One region of the Bradyrhizobium sp. DOA1 genome, then DNA from elsewhere that is predicted to be linked to it. Evidence: predicted binding sites of a transcription regulator. Region 1 holds the regulator's gene; the other holds the start of a gene.

Region 1 (7,373 bases):
ATCATCCGCCAGGTCGCCGACGGGCTCGAGCCGCTGGCGCGGGAACGCCAGGTCGAGGTCGAGACCCATCTGCCGGACGCCCCGGTGATGATCGCAGGCGACCGTGAGGAATTGCTCCGCCTGTTCGAGAACCTGATCGAGAACGCGCTCAAATACGGCGCCTCGGGCGGACGCGTCATCGTGTCGCTGACCTCGACATCGGCCACTGATGGAACTCAGGAAATCCGGGTCATGGTCCGCGATTTCGGCCCCGGCATCGCGCCCGAGCATCTGCCGCGGCTGACCGAGCGCTTCTATCGGGTCGATGTCGGCGACAGCCGCTCGCAAGGTGGAACCGGCCTCGGATTATCGCTGGTGAAACATATTCTTAACCGTCATCGCGGCCGCCTCCTGATCGAAAGCGTGCCCCGCCAGGGTGCCACTTTCACCGCCTGTTTTCCCCAGGCCAAGTCGCAGGCCGTGACCTGAAAATCAAGCGATTCCAGTTGCTTGAGGGTGTCATCCAGCTGTCACGAAACCTTCGTAAAAGCACAGCCGACCGCTCCTAAAGGGGCGGGCGTGGGGAGCGCGATCGGGCGCGGATGGCGCTTCGCTCCCCTGTATGGAGACCAGCATGAATTTCCTCAAAACTATCGTCGCTGCTGGCTTGGTCGCCGCATCGGCGACGGCAGCCTTTGCTGCCGACATCACCGGTGCCGGCGCGACGTTCCCGTTCCCGATCTATTCGAAGTGGGCTGACGCCTACAAGAAAGAGACCGGCAATGGTCTGAACTACCAGTCCATCGGCTCGGGTGGCGGCATCAAGCAGATCCAGGCCAAGACCGTGACCTTCGGCGCCAGCGACGCGCCGCTCAAGGCCGAGCAGCTCGAGAAGGACGGTCTCGTGCAGTGGCCGATGGTGATGGGCGCCATTGTTCCCGTCGTCAATCTCGAGGGCGTGAAGCCGGGCGAGCTGGTGTTCGACGGCGAGACGCTGGCCAGCATCTATCTCGGCAAGATCACCAAGTGGGACGACGCCGCGATCAAGAAGCTCAATCCGAACGTGAAGCTGCCGTCGGACGCCATCACCGTGGTCCGCCGTTCGGACGGTTCGGGCACCACCTTCAACTTCACCAACTACCTGTCCAAGGCCAGCGCGGACTGGAAGAGCAAGGTCGGTGAGGGCACCGCGGTCGAGTGGCCGGTCGGCGTCGGCGCCAAGGGCAACGAAGGCGTGTCGGGTAACATCAGCCAGACCAAGAACTCGATCGGCTATGTCGAGTACGCCTATGCCAAGCAGAACAAGCTGACCTACGCCGGTCTCGTCAACAAGGCCGGCAAGCCGGTGCAGCCGACCGTCGAAGCCTTCCAGGCGGCCGCCTCCAACGCCGACTGGTCCAAGGCCCCCGGCTACTACGTCATCCTGACCGACCAGCCCGGCGACAAGTCCTGGCCGATCACGGCGGCGACCTTCATCCTCATGCACAAGTCCGCCACCGACAAGGCTGCCTCGCAGGAGGCCATCAAGTTCTTCCGCTGGGCCTTCAAGAACGGCGGCAAGATGGCCGAGGACCTCGACTACATCCCGATGCCGGACAGCGTCGTCCAGCAGGTCGAGAAGACCTGGGCTGCCGAAATCAAGAGCTGAGGCTCTCCTCTCGCGTCCGGAGGCGGCGGAGCCTGAACTGCTGGGCCGCTGATCCGCAAGAACCAAGCCCCGGATGGGCTAGCGCCGCATCCGGGGCACCGGACCAAAAACAAGCGTATACATAAACGGGTACAGGGGATCGGCGTGGCAGAGATGGCCGTTCAGAGCGATGTAATCGACGACGCCGGACCGTATGATCGCGCCAAGGCTTTGAGCGCGTTCAAGCTCGGCGACGTCACCTTCTACTGGATCACGCGGCTTTCCGCGATCTCGGTGCTGCTTATCCTCGGCGGCATCATCATGTCCTTAATTGTCGGAGCCTTCCCCGCGATCAAGGAATACGGCCTGCCGTTCCTGTGGACGCAGCGCTGGGCGCCGTCGGCCGATCCGCCCGTGCTCGGCGCGCTCGGGCCGATCTACGGCACGCTCGTCACCTCCTTCATCGCGATGCTGATCGCCATTCCGGTCGGTCTCGGCATTGCGATCTTCCTCACCGAGCTCTGCCCGCAATGGCTGCGCCGCCCGATCGGCATGGCGGTCGAGCTGCTCGCCGGCATTCCCTCGATCATCTACGGCATGTGGGGCTTCTTCGTGCTCGGCCCGTTCCTGGCCAACACGTTCCAGCCCTTCATGATCAGGGTCTTCGACGGCGTCCCCGTGCTGGGCGCTATCTTCGCAGGGCCTCCGTCCTACCTCAGCCTGTTCAACGCGGCGCTGATCCTCGCCATCATGGTGCTGCCCTTCATCACGTCGATCTCGGTCGACGTGTTCAAGACGGTGCCGCCGGTGCTCAAGGAAGCCGCCTACGGCGTCGGCTGCACCACTTGGGAAGTCGTCCGCAGCGTGGTGATCCCCTACACCCGCGTCGGCATCATCGGCGGCGTCATGCTGGCGCTCGGCCGCGCGCTGGGCGAGACCATGGCGGTGACCTTCATCATCGGCAATTCGTTCCGCATCTCCTCCTCGATCTTCGCGCCGGGCACCACGATCTCGGCGGCGATTGCTTCCGAGTTCGCCGAAAGCGACGGCCTGCACCAGTCCGGCCTGATCCTGCTCGGCCTCTTGCTGTTCGTGCTGACGTTCTTCGTGCTCGCGGCCGCCCGGTTGATGCTGCTGCGCCTGGAAACCAAGGCGGGGAAGTGAAGCCATGAACCCGATCTATTTACGCCGCCGCCGCTGGGACATCGTCATTCGCGGCCTCTGCATCGCAGCCGCAGCGTTCGGCGTCACCTGGCTCGCGCTGATCTTGGCAACACTGCTTTACAACGGCCTTGCCGGGCTCAACCTCCAGGTCTTCACCGAGAACACGCCGCCGCCCGGATCGAACGAGGGCGGTCTGCTCAACGCCATCGTCGGCTCGCTCATCATGACCGTGATCGGCGTCGGCATCGGCGCGCCGCTCGGCCTGTTCGCCGGCACCTATCTCGCCGAGTACGGCCGCAACGACAAGCTGACCTCGGTGATCCGCTTCATCAACGACATTCTCCTGTCGGCGCCCTCGATCATCATCGGCCTGTTCATCTACGGCGCGGTGGTGGTGCCGATGCGGGGCTTCTCGGCCATCGCCGGCGCGCTGGCGCTCGCCGTCATCGTGATCCCGGTCGTGGTGCGCACCACCGAAGACATGCTGCTGCTGGTGCCGAACCCGCTGCGCGAGGCGGCCTCCGCGCTCGGTCTGCCGCGGTCGCTGGTGATCAAGCGCATCGCCTATCGGGCCGCGCGCTCCGGCCTCATCACCGGCGTGCTGCTGGCGACTGCCCGCGTCGCGGGCGAGACCGCGCCGCTGCTGTTCACGGCGCTGTCGAACCAGTTCTTCAGCCTCGGCCTGAACAAGACGATGGCCAACCTGCCGGTGACCATCAACAACTTCGTGCAGAGCCCCTACGAATATTGGAAGCAACTCGCCTGGAGCGGCGCGCTGCTCATCACTCTGACTGTGCTTGCCCTGAACATTGGCGCGCGCATCCTTGGCGCCGAGAGGACTGCAAAATGAGCGAAATGTCTGTTTCCGTCAGTGCGCCGACCGTTCACCCCGGCTCGCAGCCGTTGCCCGAGGCGCCCGCCAAGGTCACCGCGCGCAACCTGAACTTCTATTACGGTGAGCACCACGCGCTGAAGAACATCAATCTGGCGCTCGGCACCAACCGCGTCACGGCGTTCATCGGCCCGTCGGGCTGCGGCAAGTCGACCCTGCTGCGCATCTTCAACCGGATGTACGATCTCTATCCGGGCCAGCGTGCCACCGGCCAGCTGTTGCTGGATCAGACCAACATCCTCGATCCCAAGCTCGACCTCAACCTGCTGCGCGCCCGCGTCGGCATGGTGTTCCAGAAGCCGACGCCGTTCCCGATGACGATCTACGAGAACATCGCCTTCGGCATCCGCCTCTACGAGAAGATCTCGAAATCCGAGATGGATGATCGGGTCGAGAAGGCGCTGCGCGGCGGCGCGTTGTGGAACGAGGTCAAGGACAAGCTCAACGCCTCCGGCCTGTCGCTCTCCGGCGGCCAGCAGCAGCGTCTCTGCATCGCGCGCACCGTCGCGGTGCGGCCCGAGGTGATCCTGTTCGACGAGCCCTGCTCGGCGCTCGATCCGATCTCGACCGCCAAGGTCGAGGAGCTGATCCAGGAACTGTCCGAAAATTACACGATCGCGATCGTCACCCATAACATGCAGCAGGCGGCCCGTGTCTCCGACAAGACCGCCTTCATGTATCTCGGCGAGCTGATCGAGTTCGACGACACCAGCAAGATCTTCACGTCGCCGAGCGACCGGCGCACGCAGGATTACATCACCGGCCGGTTCGGCTGAGGAGACGGGACATGGGTTCTGAACATACCGCAAAGGCCTTCGACACCGACCTCCAGGAGCTCACCCGCCTGGTCGCCGAGATGGGGGGCATCGCCGAGCGCATGATCGTCGACTCCGTCGACGCGCTGATCCGCCGCGACGTCGCACTCGGCCAGCGCGTCGTCACCATCGACGCCGAGCTCGACGCGCTGCAGAAGCGCATCGAGGAGCGCGCCGTGCTCACCATCGCCCGCCGCCAGCCGATGGCGGTCGACCTGCGCGAGATCGTCGGCGCCATGCGCGTCGCGACCGATCTGGAGCGCATCGGCGACCTCGCCAAGAACATGGGCAAACGCGTCGCCGCGCTGGATGCGGACTTCCATCCGCTGAAGCTGTTTCGCGGCCTCGAGCACATGACCGACCTCGTGCAGCAGCAGGTCAAGTCGGTGCTGGACGCTTATGCCGCGCATGATCTGCCGGCGGCGATGGCGGTGTGGAAGGGCGACGAGGAGGTCGACGCCATCTGCACCTCGCTGTTCCGCGAGCTCCTCACTTATATGATGGAGGATCCGCGCAACATCTCGTTCTGCATCCACCTGATGTTCTGCGCCAAGAACATCGAGCGGATCGGCGACCACGCCACCAACATCGCCGAGACCGTGTTCTACATGATCGAGGGTCAGGCGATGACCGACAAGCGGCCGAAGGGCGACATGACGACCTTCGCCACGACGGTCCCGAATACCTGACGACTTAAGGAGCGACGACCACATGGGCGCACGCATTATGGTGGTTGAAGACGAAGAAGCTCTCACCGAGCTTCTGCGCTACAACCTCGAAGGCGACGGCTATGACGTGGAGACGGTGATGCGCGGCGACGACGCCGACACCCGCCTCAAGGAACACATCCCCGATCTGATCGTGCTCGACTGGATGCTGCCGGGGCTGTCAGGCATCGAGCTGTGCCGGCGTCTGCGCACCCGTCCCGAGACCAAGCAGCTGCCGATCATCATGCTCACCGCGCGCGGCGAGGAGAGCGAGCGGGTGCGGGGTCTTGCGACCGGCGCCGACGACTACATCGTCAAGCCGTTCTCGGTGCCGGAGCTGCTGGCGCGGGTGAAGGGCCTTCTGCGGCGGGCAAGCCCGGAGCGGCTCGCCACTGTGCTGGCCTATGGCGACATCGAGCTCGACCGCGACAAGCGCCGCGTCGCGCGCTCGGGCCGGCCGATCGATCTCGGCCCGACCGAGTATCGCCTTCTGGAGTTCTTCCTGGAGCATCCGGGCCGCGTGTTCTCGCGCGAGCAACTGCTCGACAGCGTCTGGGGCCGCGACATCTACATCGACGAACGCACCGTCGACGTCCATATCGGCCGCCTGCGCAAGCTGCTCAATCTCGGCCGCGAGCAGGACCCGATCCGCACGGTCCGCGGTGCCGGCTATGCGCTCGACGATCGGTTTGCGAAGGCGGAGCAGACGTAAGGTTTTTGAGTTTGTTCGCTGGCAGCTGTGGCTACAATCTCAGCTGTCGTCCCGGGGCGCGCGCAGCGCGAACCCGGGACCCATAACCACAAGACGTGGTTTGACGACGACTCGGTGTGACCATCTCGCGCAACAATTGCGCCCTTGGGTTATGGATCCCCGCGTTCGCGGGGGTGACACCGAGCAATTGGAGCCGTCATCGCGCGACGGCTGCTGTCCTTGCAGTCAGTTAAACCCCGCTCACCGCGTGCTCGGCTTGGCCGGCGCGCGCCGGCGATCCGCTGCGGGCTGATAGGCGACGCGCGAGTGCTGGGCGCAGTAGGGCAGGCCGGAGAGCGCCTTGCCGCCGCAGAAGAAGAAATCCGGGCTCGAGGGATCGCCGACCGGCCAGTGGCAGGTCGCCTCGTTCAATTCCAGCAGCGACAGCCGCTGGCTCATCGGCACCACGTTGTCGTAGGTGACGGGCTCTGCCTCGACCTCGACCTCGAAGGCCTGCGCCAGCGCGGTGTTGCCGCGCGAGATCGGACGGGTCACCCGCATCATGTGCTGCGCCGGGCGTGCCTTGCGCGGCCGCGGAGCGGCCGAAGACGGACTCTTGGCGCGGCCGGACAGGCCGAGCCTGTGCACTTTGCCGATCACGGCATTGCGGGTCACATTGCCGAGCTCAGCCGCGATCTGGCTGGCCGAAAGTCCGGCCTCCCAGAGCTTTTTCAGCTGCTCGACGCGATCATCGGACCAGGTCAAAACCGTCATTGCACCCTTTCCCTCGCTGCGCGCCGCCATCCTGGGGCCTCGCAGCGAATGCCTAAGCCTTGAAAAAACCCGTGCCGCCAGAATCCCTTAAGGCTCGCCGGGCGCGCAACGAGCGCCCGAACGTTTACGCCGGTACATGAGGACTCTTGGGATCAGAACCGCTGCACGAGATGTCGTATCTGACAGTCCAAACGCTACAATATGGCGTGACTCCCGCGCAAGAGTCCGCCGACTCGCTTCCACATGTTCCGTGGTGAAAACCCCGCAAAATCGGCACCGCAAGACTACGGAATCAGCGTTTCGCGAGGCTTTCCGGGCGGCATTGACACCCGTCTTGCCAGGCATAAGATAGTGCCGCGTGCCGCCCTTAAAAGGCGGCACGTTTCGTTTTCCGGACCGGTCAATGGTGCGCTGCGCAAGGCATGCCAGGCAGGTCTCAACATTCAAATGCAACATCCAAGTGATGGTCATGACCAACAGCGCCGCGCCGCATCTGCTTCCCGTTTTCGCCAGGGCCGACCTTGGTTTCGAGCGCGGCGAAGGCTGCTGGCTGATCGCGACCAATGGCGATCGCTATCTCGATTTCACCTCGGGTGTTGCGGTGAACGCGCTCGGCCATTGCCATCCGGCGCTGGTCAAGGCCTTGCAGGAGCAGTCGACGAAGCTCTGGCACATGTCGAACCTGTTCCAGAGCCCGGATGGCGAGAAGCTCGCCGTGCGCCTG
Region 2 (7,373 bases), 3.6 Mb from region 1:
TACGATCTGCAGCGGTAGAACCAACCGCGGTATGCCGCCGTCGTAAAGCGTCGGATCTGGCAGTTTCATCGCAGAGAAGAAGTCGTGGAAAAGCCGAGACCACAATCGCTTCGAACGGAAATCCTTAATGGCGTGGCTGAGCCCGTGCAGCGCGTCCAGAGAGGGCGCAGCCCCAGTACGGTAGAACAGTTCGAGCTCGGGCGCGGCCTTAGGACCCGCGAGTTCGATCATTTTCAAACGCCCGGCTTTGATCGGTTCGATGTTCCGGACAAGCACGACTTGGCCGGACCGCAGCGCGCCAAACACATCAATGCGGCCGTTCAGGACGTCCGAATACTCGGCATCGACCGACGGCGCCCAGTCCTCGGACGGCTTCCCGAAAAGCCGCTTAGCGATGTTGCGCAGCATATTTGTCCCCCAGGGATGCCTGCTTCAACAACAACACATTAACCGGTGACGGTTCAAGGTGCCCCTCCCTTCGGCAAGCGCCCCCGCCTCTGAGGTATCATCGATCGGCGGCCGCTCGCAACTCTCACCCCTCATGGTGAGGAGACGCAAAAGCGCCGCCTCGAACCATACAGGCCCGGGTCTTGCAGCTCGGCCTCCATCCTTCGAGACGCGCGTGAAGGACGCGCTCCTCAGGATGAGGGGATAGAGCTATTTGCCGAGCTCGCGATTGTCGACATAGCGGATAGCGATCGGCCGTCCCGCGAGCGCGCCGCCGAGTCCGCTGGTGAACTTCAACGGCAGGCAGGCCTTGAGCGATGAATTGATCGCGCTGAGATAGGTGGTTCTGATCTCGACGGGCACGCCCGCGGTCGCGTATGTGAGACGCGGCGGGCCGATCAGGCCGCCTGCCTTGTTGAAGCTGAAGCGCACCGACATCTGCATGCCTGCACGCGCATTGTCCGATGGCGGCGACCAGCAGCTGCGCAGCTCGGCGAAGAGGTCGCCGATGGTGTCGAGATCGTGATCGGGCCTTTGGTATTTGGCGCGGTCGGCCTCGGACGGCACGCTCTGGATCGTGAGCTGGAGGTTCTGGCCATAGGGGTAGTCGATCTCGGGAATGCAGGGGCCGGGCTCGAGCGGACTGCAATAAGACGGTGTGCAGGGCCGGCCGTCGAGCACGCTGCACGGCTCGTGCGCGAACGGGATCGGATTGATCTGCCGCGGCCTCGCGTCGGCTGCGGCTGATGTCGCAAGCGGGAGGAGAATGAGGATGCTGCGCCACATGCTTTGAGCTCACCCTGCCGTCTTCACAGACGTGGCGTCGTCAATGGCCGCGTCAAGCCCACTGCTGTTCACATGCGCGCGCGCGAGCGGGCGCACTACCCCTTCTTCTTGACGTCCTTGACGTTGGTGAACTCGATGCCCTCGGCGCGTTCCCTTGTGTAGCCGAGATAGAACTCGTTCCGGGCCAGATAGACGGGATCGCCGTCGACGTCGTCGGCGATGCTCGACGTATTGGCGGCGATGAAGGTGTCGAGCTTCTTGCGGTCCTCCGAAGAGACCCAGCGCGCCAGCTGGAACTCGCTGATTTCGAACTCCACCGGCAGCGAATATTCCGCCTCGAGACGCGCCTTGAGCACGTCGAGCTGCAGCGCGCCGACGACGCCGACCAGCGCCGGCGCACCGTCGCGCGGCCGGAACACCTGCACCACGCCCTCTTCCGACATCTGCTGCAGCGCTTCCTTCAGCTTCTTCGCCTTCATCGCATCGGTGAGACGAACGCGGCGGACGATTTCCGGCGCAAAGCTCGGCACACCGACGAAGTTGAAATCCTCGCCCTCGGTCAAGGTGTCGCCGATGCGCAGCGTGCCGTGATTGGGAATGCCGACGACGTCGCCGGCGAAGGCTTCGTCCGCGACCGAACGATCCTGCGCGAAGAAGAATTGCGGGCTCGACAGCGGCATGCTCTTGCCGGTGCGCACGAGCTTGGCCTTCATGCCGCGGCTGAGCTTGCCCGAGCAGAGCCGCGCAAACGCGATGCGATCGCGATGGTTCGGGTCCATGTTGGCCTGGATCTTGAACACGAAGGCGCTCATGCGCGGATCGGTGGCCTCGACCTTGCGCTGGTCGCTGTCCTGCGCGCGCGGCTCGGGCGCGAAGCTGCCGAGGCCCTCCAGGAGGTCGCCGACGCCAAAATTGCGCAGCGCGCTGCCGAAATAGACCGGCGTCAGATGACCTTCGCGGAACGCTTCCAGCTCGAACGGCTTCGACGCCTCGGTGACGAGCTCGAGCTCGTCCTTCACCGCGGATACGTCGAGGTTCGCATTCAGCTTGGCGAGCTCTTCGATCTCGATCTGCTGCGCCGCGCCGGTCTTGGCGCCGCCGCCTTCGAGCAGGCGCACGCCGCCGTTGACGACGTCATAGGTACCGAGGAAGTCGCGGCCGCGGCCGACCGGCCAGGTCATCGGCGTGCTGTCGAGCGCCAGCGTCTTCTCGATCTCGTCGAGCAGTTCGAAGACGTCGCGGCTCTCGCGGTCCATCTTGTTGATGAAGGTGATGATCGGGATGTCGCGCAGGCGGCACACCTCGAACAGCTTCCGGGTCCGCGCCTCGATGCCCTTGGCGGCGTCGATGACCATGACTGCGGAATCGACCGCGGTGAGCGTGCGGTAGGTGTCTTCCGAAAAGTCCTCGTGGCCCGGCGTGTCCAGGAGATTGAAGACGAGGCCTTCGAATTCGAAGGTCATCACCGAGGTCACGACCGAGATGCCGCGCTCGCGCTCGATCTTCATCCAGTCCGACCGCGTGTTGCGCCGCTCGCCCTTGGCCTTGACCTGGCCGGCGAGATTGATGGCGCCGCCGAACAGCAGCAGCTTCTCGGTCAGCGTGGTCTTGCCGGCGTCGGGATGGGAGATGATCGCAAAGGTCCGTCGCCGCGCCACTTCGGCGGCAAGCGGAGAACGGGCCGGCGATTCGGCTGCTGTGGTGGCGATGTCGGACATGGCGGGAGCGTTTGGCAGGGAAAATGGGCCTGATCAAGCCTCATTTGGTGATTGCAGGGCCTTCCGGCCAGCCCCATATCGGCCCTTGGGAGGGACGACCTTCCCGTTTCTCAGCACCTCAGCGGGGACGACCCTGCCTTGAATGGAGGGTCGTCATGGCCTGGAGCATCCTGTTCGTCGCCGGTCTTCTCGAAATCACCTGGGCGATCGGGTTGAAATACACCGAGGGCTTTAGCCGGCTTGTTCCGTCCGTCGTCACGCTGGCGGCCATGGCCGGCAGCGTCATCCTGCTCGGGCTCGCGCTCAAATCACTGCCCGTGGGAACCGCCTACGCGGTCTGGACCGGGATCGGCGCGGTCGGCACCGCGACGCTCGGCATCTTTCTGTTCGGCGAGCCGGCGACCGCCCTCCGGCTTGCCAGCATCGGGCTGATCGTTGCCGGCATCATCGGGCTGAAGCTCGTCACTTGACGAGTTGGACCACCCACCAGGTCAGCGCGGCGACGATTGCCGAGGCCGGGATCGTGATCACCCAGGCATAGACGATGGAGCTGGCGACGTTCCAGCGCACCGCCGAGACGCGGCGGGCGGCGCCGACGCCGACGATGGCACCGGTGATGGTGTGGGTGGTCGAGACGGGAACGCCGAGGAATGTCGCCATGAACAGGGTCACGGCGCCGCCGGTTTCGGCGCAGAACCCCTGCATCGGCGTCAGCTTGGTGATGCGCAGGCCCATGGTGCGCACGATGCGCCAGCCGCCCATCAGCGTGCCCAGCGCCATCGCGGCCTGGCAGGACAGCACCACCCAGAACGGCACTGAGAATTCGCTGCCGAGATGGCCCTGCGAGTAGAGCAGCACGGCGATGATGCCCATGGTCTTCTGCGCGTCGTTGCCGCCATGGCCGAGCGAATAGAGCGAGGCGGAGGCGAATTGCAGGATGCGGAAGGCGCGATCCACCGCGAACGGCGTCGAGCGCACCGAGGCCCAGGATACGATCGCCACCAGCAGCATCGCGAGCAGGAAGCCCACGAGGGGCGACAGCACGATGGCCAGCACCGTCTTGGACAATCCGCTCCACACCGCCGCCGAAATGCCCGCCTTGGCGAGACCGCCGCCGACGAGCCCGCCGATCAGCGCATGCGACGACGAAGACGGGATGCCCAGTGCCCAGGTCACGAGGTTCCAGACGATGGCGCCGACGAGTGCTGCAAAGATCACCTGGGCATCGACCACGGCGGGATCGATGATGCCTGTGCCGATGGTCTGGGCGACGTGCAGCCCGAACACCAGGAAGGCGATGAAATTGAAGAACGCAGCCCAGAACACCGCGAATTGCGGCCGCAGCACACGGGTCGAGACGATGGTCGCGATCGAATTGGCGGCGTCATGCAGGCCGTTCAGGAAGTCGAACAGCAGCGCGACGGCGATCAAGCCGACCAGGATGGGGAGACCCAACGCAGCATCCACGGCGGCCCGCCCTACACTTGCTCGATGACGATGCTGTTGATCTCATTGGCCACGTCGTCGAAGCGGTCGGCCACCTTTTCGAGATGGTCATAGATCTCGACCCCGACGATGAAATCCATCGCATTGCCGTCGCGATGCTTGAGGAACAGCTCCTTCAGGCCGATGTCGTGGAGATCGTCGACGCGCCCCTCCAACTTGCCCAGCTCTTCCGTGATCGCGGTCAGCATGGCGACGTTCGGGCCGATCGACTGCATCAAAGGCAGCGCGCGTCCGACCAGATTGGCGCATTCGATCAGGAGCCCACCGATCTCGCGCATCGGCGGCTCAAAGGTGCGGACTTCGAACAGCATCACCGCCTTGGCGGTCTGCTGCATCTGGTCGATGGCATCGTCCAGCGACGTGATCAGGTTCTTGATGTCGCCGCGGTCGAACGGGGTGATGAAGGTGCGGCGCACCGCCGTCAGCACCTCACGGGTGATGTTGTCGGCATCGTTCTCGAACTGGTTGACCCTCTGGCAATAGACCGGCGTCTCCTCGCCTCCGTTCAGCATGCCCTGGAGCGCGATCGCGCCCTGGATCACGGTCTGGGCATGACGGTCGAACAGGTCGAAGAAGCGTTCTTCCTTGGGCAGGAAAGCACGAAACCATCGCATCATGGGGATAGGCTACCGGCTGGAAATGGTCAGGCCCGAACGGGCTGTCATGAAACTGTCATAGACCATTTTCGATCCGCGCGCGTGTCATCTCGCGCGCGGAGCCGGATCATCCACCGCTTTCCAGCGGCGAGTAAATCGAAGTCAAATCAGCTACTTAGAGCGACCGCCGGAAGTAATGCGCAATTTCGCCGATGACACCGCGGCGGAAGGTGAGCACGCAGACCACGAAGATCGCGCCCTGGATCACCGTCACCCATTGGCCAAACCCCGCCAGATATTGCTGCATGGCGATGATCACGAAGGCGCCGACCACGGGACCAAAGATGGTGCCAAGACCGCCAACCAGCGTCATCAGCACGACCTCGCCCGACATCGACCAGTGCACGTCGGTGAGTGAGGCGTTTTGTGCCACGAACACCTTCAGCGCACCGGCAAAGCCGGCCAGCGTGCCCGACAGGACGAAGGCCAGGAACTTGTACTGGTCGGTGCGGTAGCCCAGCGAGATGGCGCGCTGCTCGTTCTCGCGGATCGACTTCAGCACCTCGCCGAACGGGGAGTTGATGATGCGGAAGATCAGGAGGAAGCCGGCAAGGAAACTGACCAGCACCACGTAATAGAGCACCGTCGGCTTGGAGAGGTCGAGCACGCCGAACATGCGCCCCTGCGGGATGCCCTGGATGCCGTCCTCACCATGGGTGAACGGGGCCTGGAGATAGATGAAGTACAGGAGCTGCGACAGCGCCAGCGTGATCATCGAGAAATAGATGCCCTGGCGGCGGATCGAGATGTAGCCGGTGATGATCGACAGCGCGAACGCCGCGACGACACCGACGAGGATGCCGAGCTCGGGTGGCAGCGCCCACACTTTCAGCGCATGCGCGCTGCAATAGCCCGCCGTTCCCAGGAACATCGCGTGGCCGAACGACAGCAGGCCGCCATAGCCGACCAGTAGGTTGAAGGCACAGGCGAGCAGCGCGAAGCACAGCGCCTGCATCACGAAGAACGGGTAGACTCCCGTGAACGGCACCGCCGCCAGCAGCAGCGCCATCACCACGAAAACGATCATCTCGTCGCGCATGGCGCGAGGACTTACCGGCAGCGTGTCGTCCGTCAGGGTCGTCATATCAGGCTGCCCTTCCCGTCAATCCCGTTGGCTTCACCAAGAGCACCAGCACCATCAGCACGAACACGACGGTGTTGGAGGCCTCGGGATAGAAATATTTGGTCAGGCCCTCGATCACGCCGAGCGCAAAGCCGGTGATGATGGAGCCCATGATCGATCCCATGCCGCCGATGACGACCACCGCGAACACGACGATGATGAGGTCGGCGCCCATCAGCGGCCGCACCTGGTTGATCGGTGCCGAGAGCACGCCGGCGAGCGCGGCAAGGCCGACGCCGAGACCGTAAGTCAGCGTGATCATGCGCGGCACGTTGATGCCGAAGGCGCGCACCAGCGTCGGATTTTCAGTGGCGGCGCGCAGGTAAGCGCCGAGCTGCGTCTTCTCGATCAGGAACCAGGTCGCAAGGCACACTACCAGCGAGAACACGACGACCCAGCCGCGATAGATCGGCAGGAACATAAAGCCGAGATTCATGCCGCCCTTGAGCTGGTCCGGAATGGCGTAAGGCAGGCCCGAGGAGCCGAAATAGTTCTGGAAGACGCCCTGCACGATCAGCGCGATGCCGAAGGTCAGCAGCAGGCCGTAGAGGTGATCGAGCCCGGTCAGCCATTGCAGCATGGTCCGTTCCAGGATCATGCCGAAGATGCCGACGATAATCGGCGCCAGCAGCAACGCCCACCAATAATTGATGCCGCCGAGGTTCAACAGGAAATAGGCGACGAACGCGCCCATCATGTAGAGCGCACCGTGGGCGAAGTTGATGATGTTGAGCATGCCGAAGATCACGGCAAGTCCGAGACTGAGCAGCGCGTAGAACGAGCCGTTGATCAGTCCCACCAGTAGCTGAGCGTAAAGAGCCTGCATCGATCCCGCACCCGGTCCCTTCGGCGTTCCCTAGAGCTGCCCGCCGGCTCGCGGCCGGCGGGCTGTTGGTCTTACTTCTTGAGCAGCGCGCACTTGCTCTCGGACAGCGGCGTGAACGCCTGGTCGCCCGGCACCGTGCCGACGAGCTTGTAGAAATCCCACGGCCCCTTGGACTCCGAGGGCTTCTTGACCTCGAAGAGGTAGGCGCTGTGGATGGTGCGGCCGTTGGGCTGAATCTCGCCCTTGCCGAACAGGTCGTCCTCGGTCGGCATCGACTTCATCTTCTCGACGATCTTGACGCCGTCATGCGG

The links. Region 1 encodes PhoB, which activates phosphate uptake and scavenging genes when phosphate is short. Its sites were predicted from a motif close to TGTCATNNANCTGTCAT; they were not measured.
Region 2: SE91_RS17350 (DUF47 domain-containing protein) is a predicted target of PhoB. The motif match lies at 5,117-5,133, and genes of this name have one in related genera.

Annotation. Positions count from the first base shown of each region.
Region 1 covers NZ_JXJM01000001.1:7,235,192-7,242,564, reverse strand. The annotation lists gene SE91_RS33545 (ATP-binding protein) at 1-468, shown strand, start outside; gene pstS (phosphate ABC transporter substrate-binding protein PstS) at 614-1,627, shown strand; gene pstC (phosphate ABC transporter permease subunit PstC) at 1,781-2,770, shown strand; gene pstA (phosphate ABC transporter permease PstA) at 2,775-3,620, shown strand; gene pstB (phosphate ABC transporter ATP-binding protein PstB) at 3,617-4,438, shown strand; gene phoU (phosphate signaling complex protein PhoU) at 4,450-5,166, shown strand; gene phoB (phosphate regulon transcriptional regulator PhoB) at 5,189-5,896, shown strand; gene SE91_RS33510 (GcrA family cell cycle regulator) at 6,137-6,649, opposite strand; gene SE91_RS33505 (aspartate aminotransferase family protein) at 7,119-7,373, shown strand, end outside.
Region 2 covers NZ_JXJM01000001.1:3,632,999-3,640,371, forward strand. The annotation lists gene SE91_RS17325 (phytanoyl-CoA dioxygenase family protein) at 1-408, opposite strand, end outside; gene SE91_RS17330 (UCP034077 family protein) at 658-1,233, opposite strand; gene SE91_RS17335 (peptide chain release factor 3) at 1,329-2,951, opposite strand; gene sugE (quaternary ammonium compound efflux SMR transporter SugE) at 3,107-3,421, shown strand; gene SE91_RS17345 (inorganic phosphate transporter) at 3,414-4,418, opposite strand; gene SE91_RS17350 (DUF47 domain-containing protein) at 4,430-5,074, opposite strand; gene SE91_RS17355 (branched-chain amino acid ABC transporter permease) at 5,229-6,197, opposite strand; gene SE91_RS17360 (branched-chain amino acid ABC transporter permease) at 6,199-7,062, opposite strand; gene SE91_RS17365 (ABC transporter substrate-binding protein) at 7,134-7,373, opposite strand, start outside.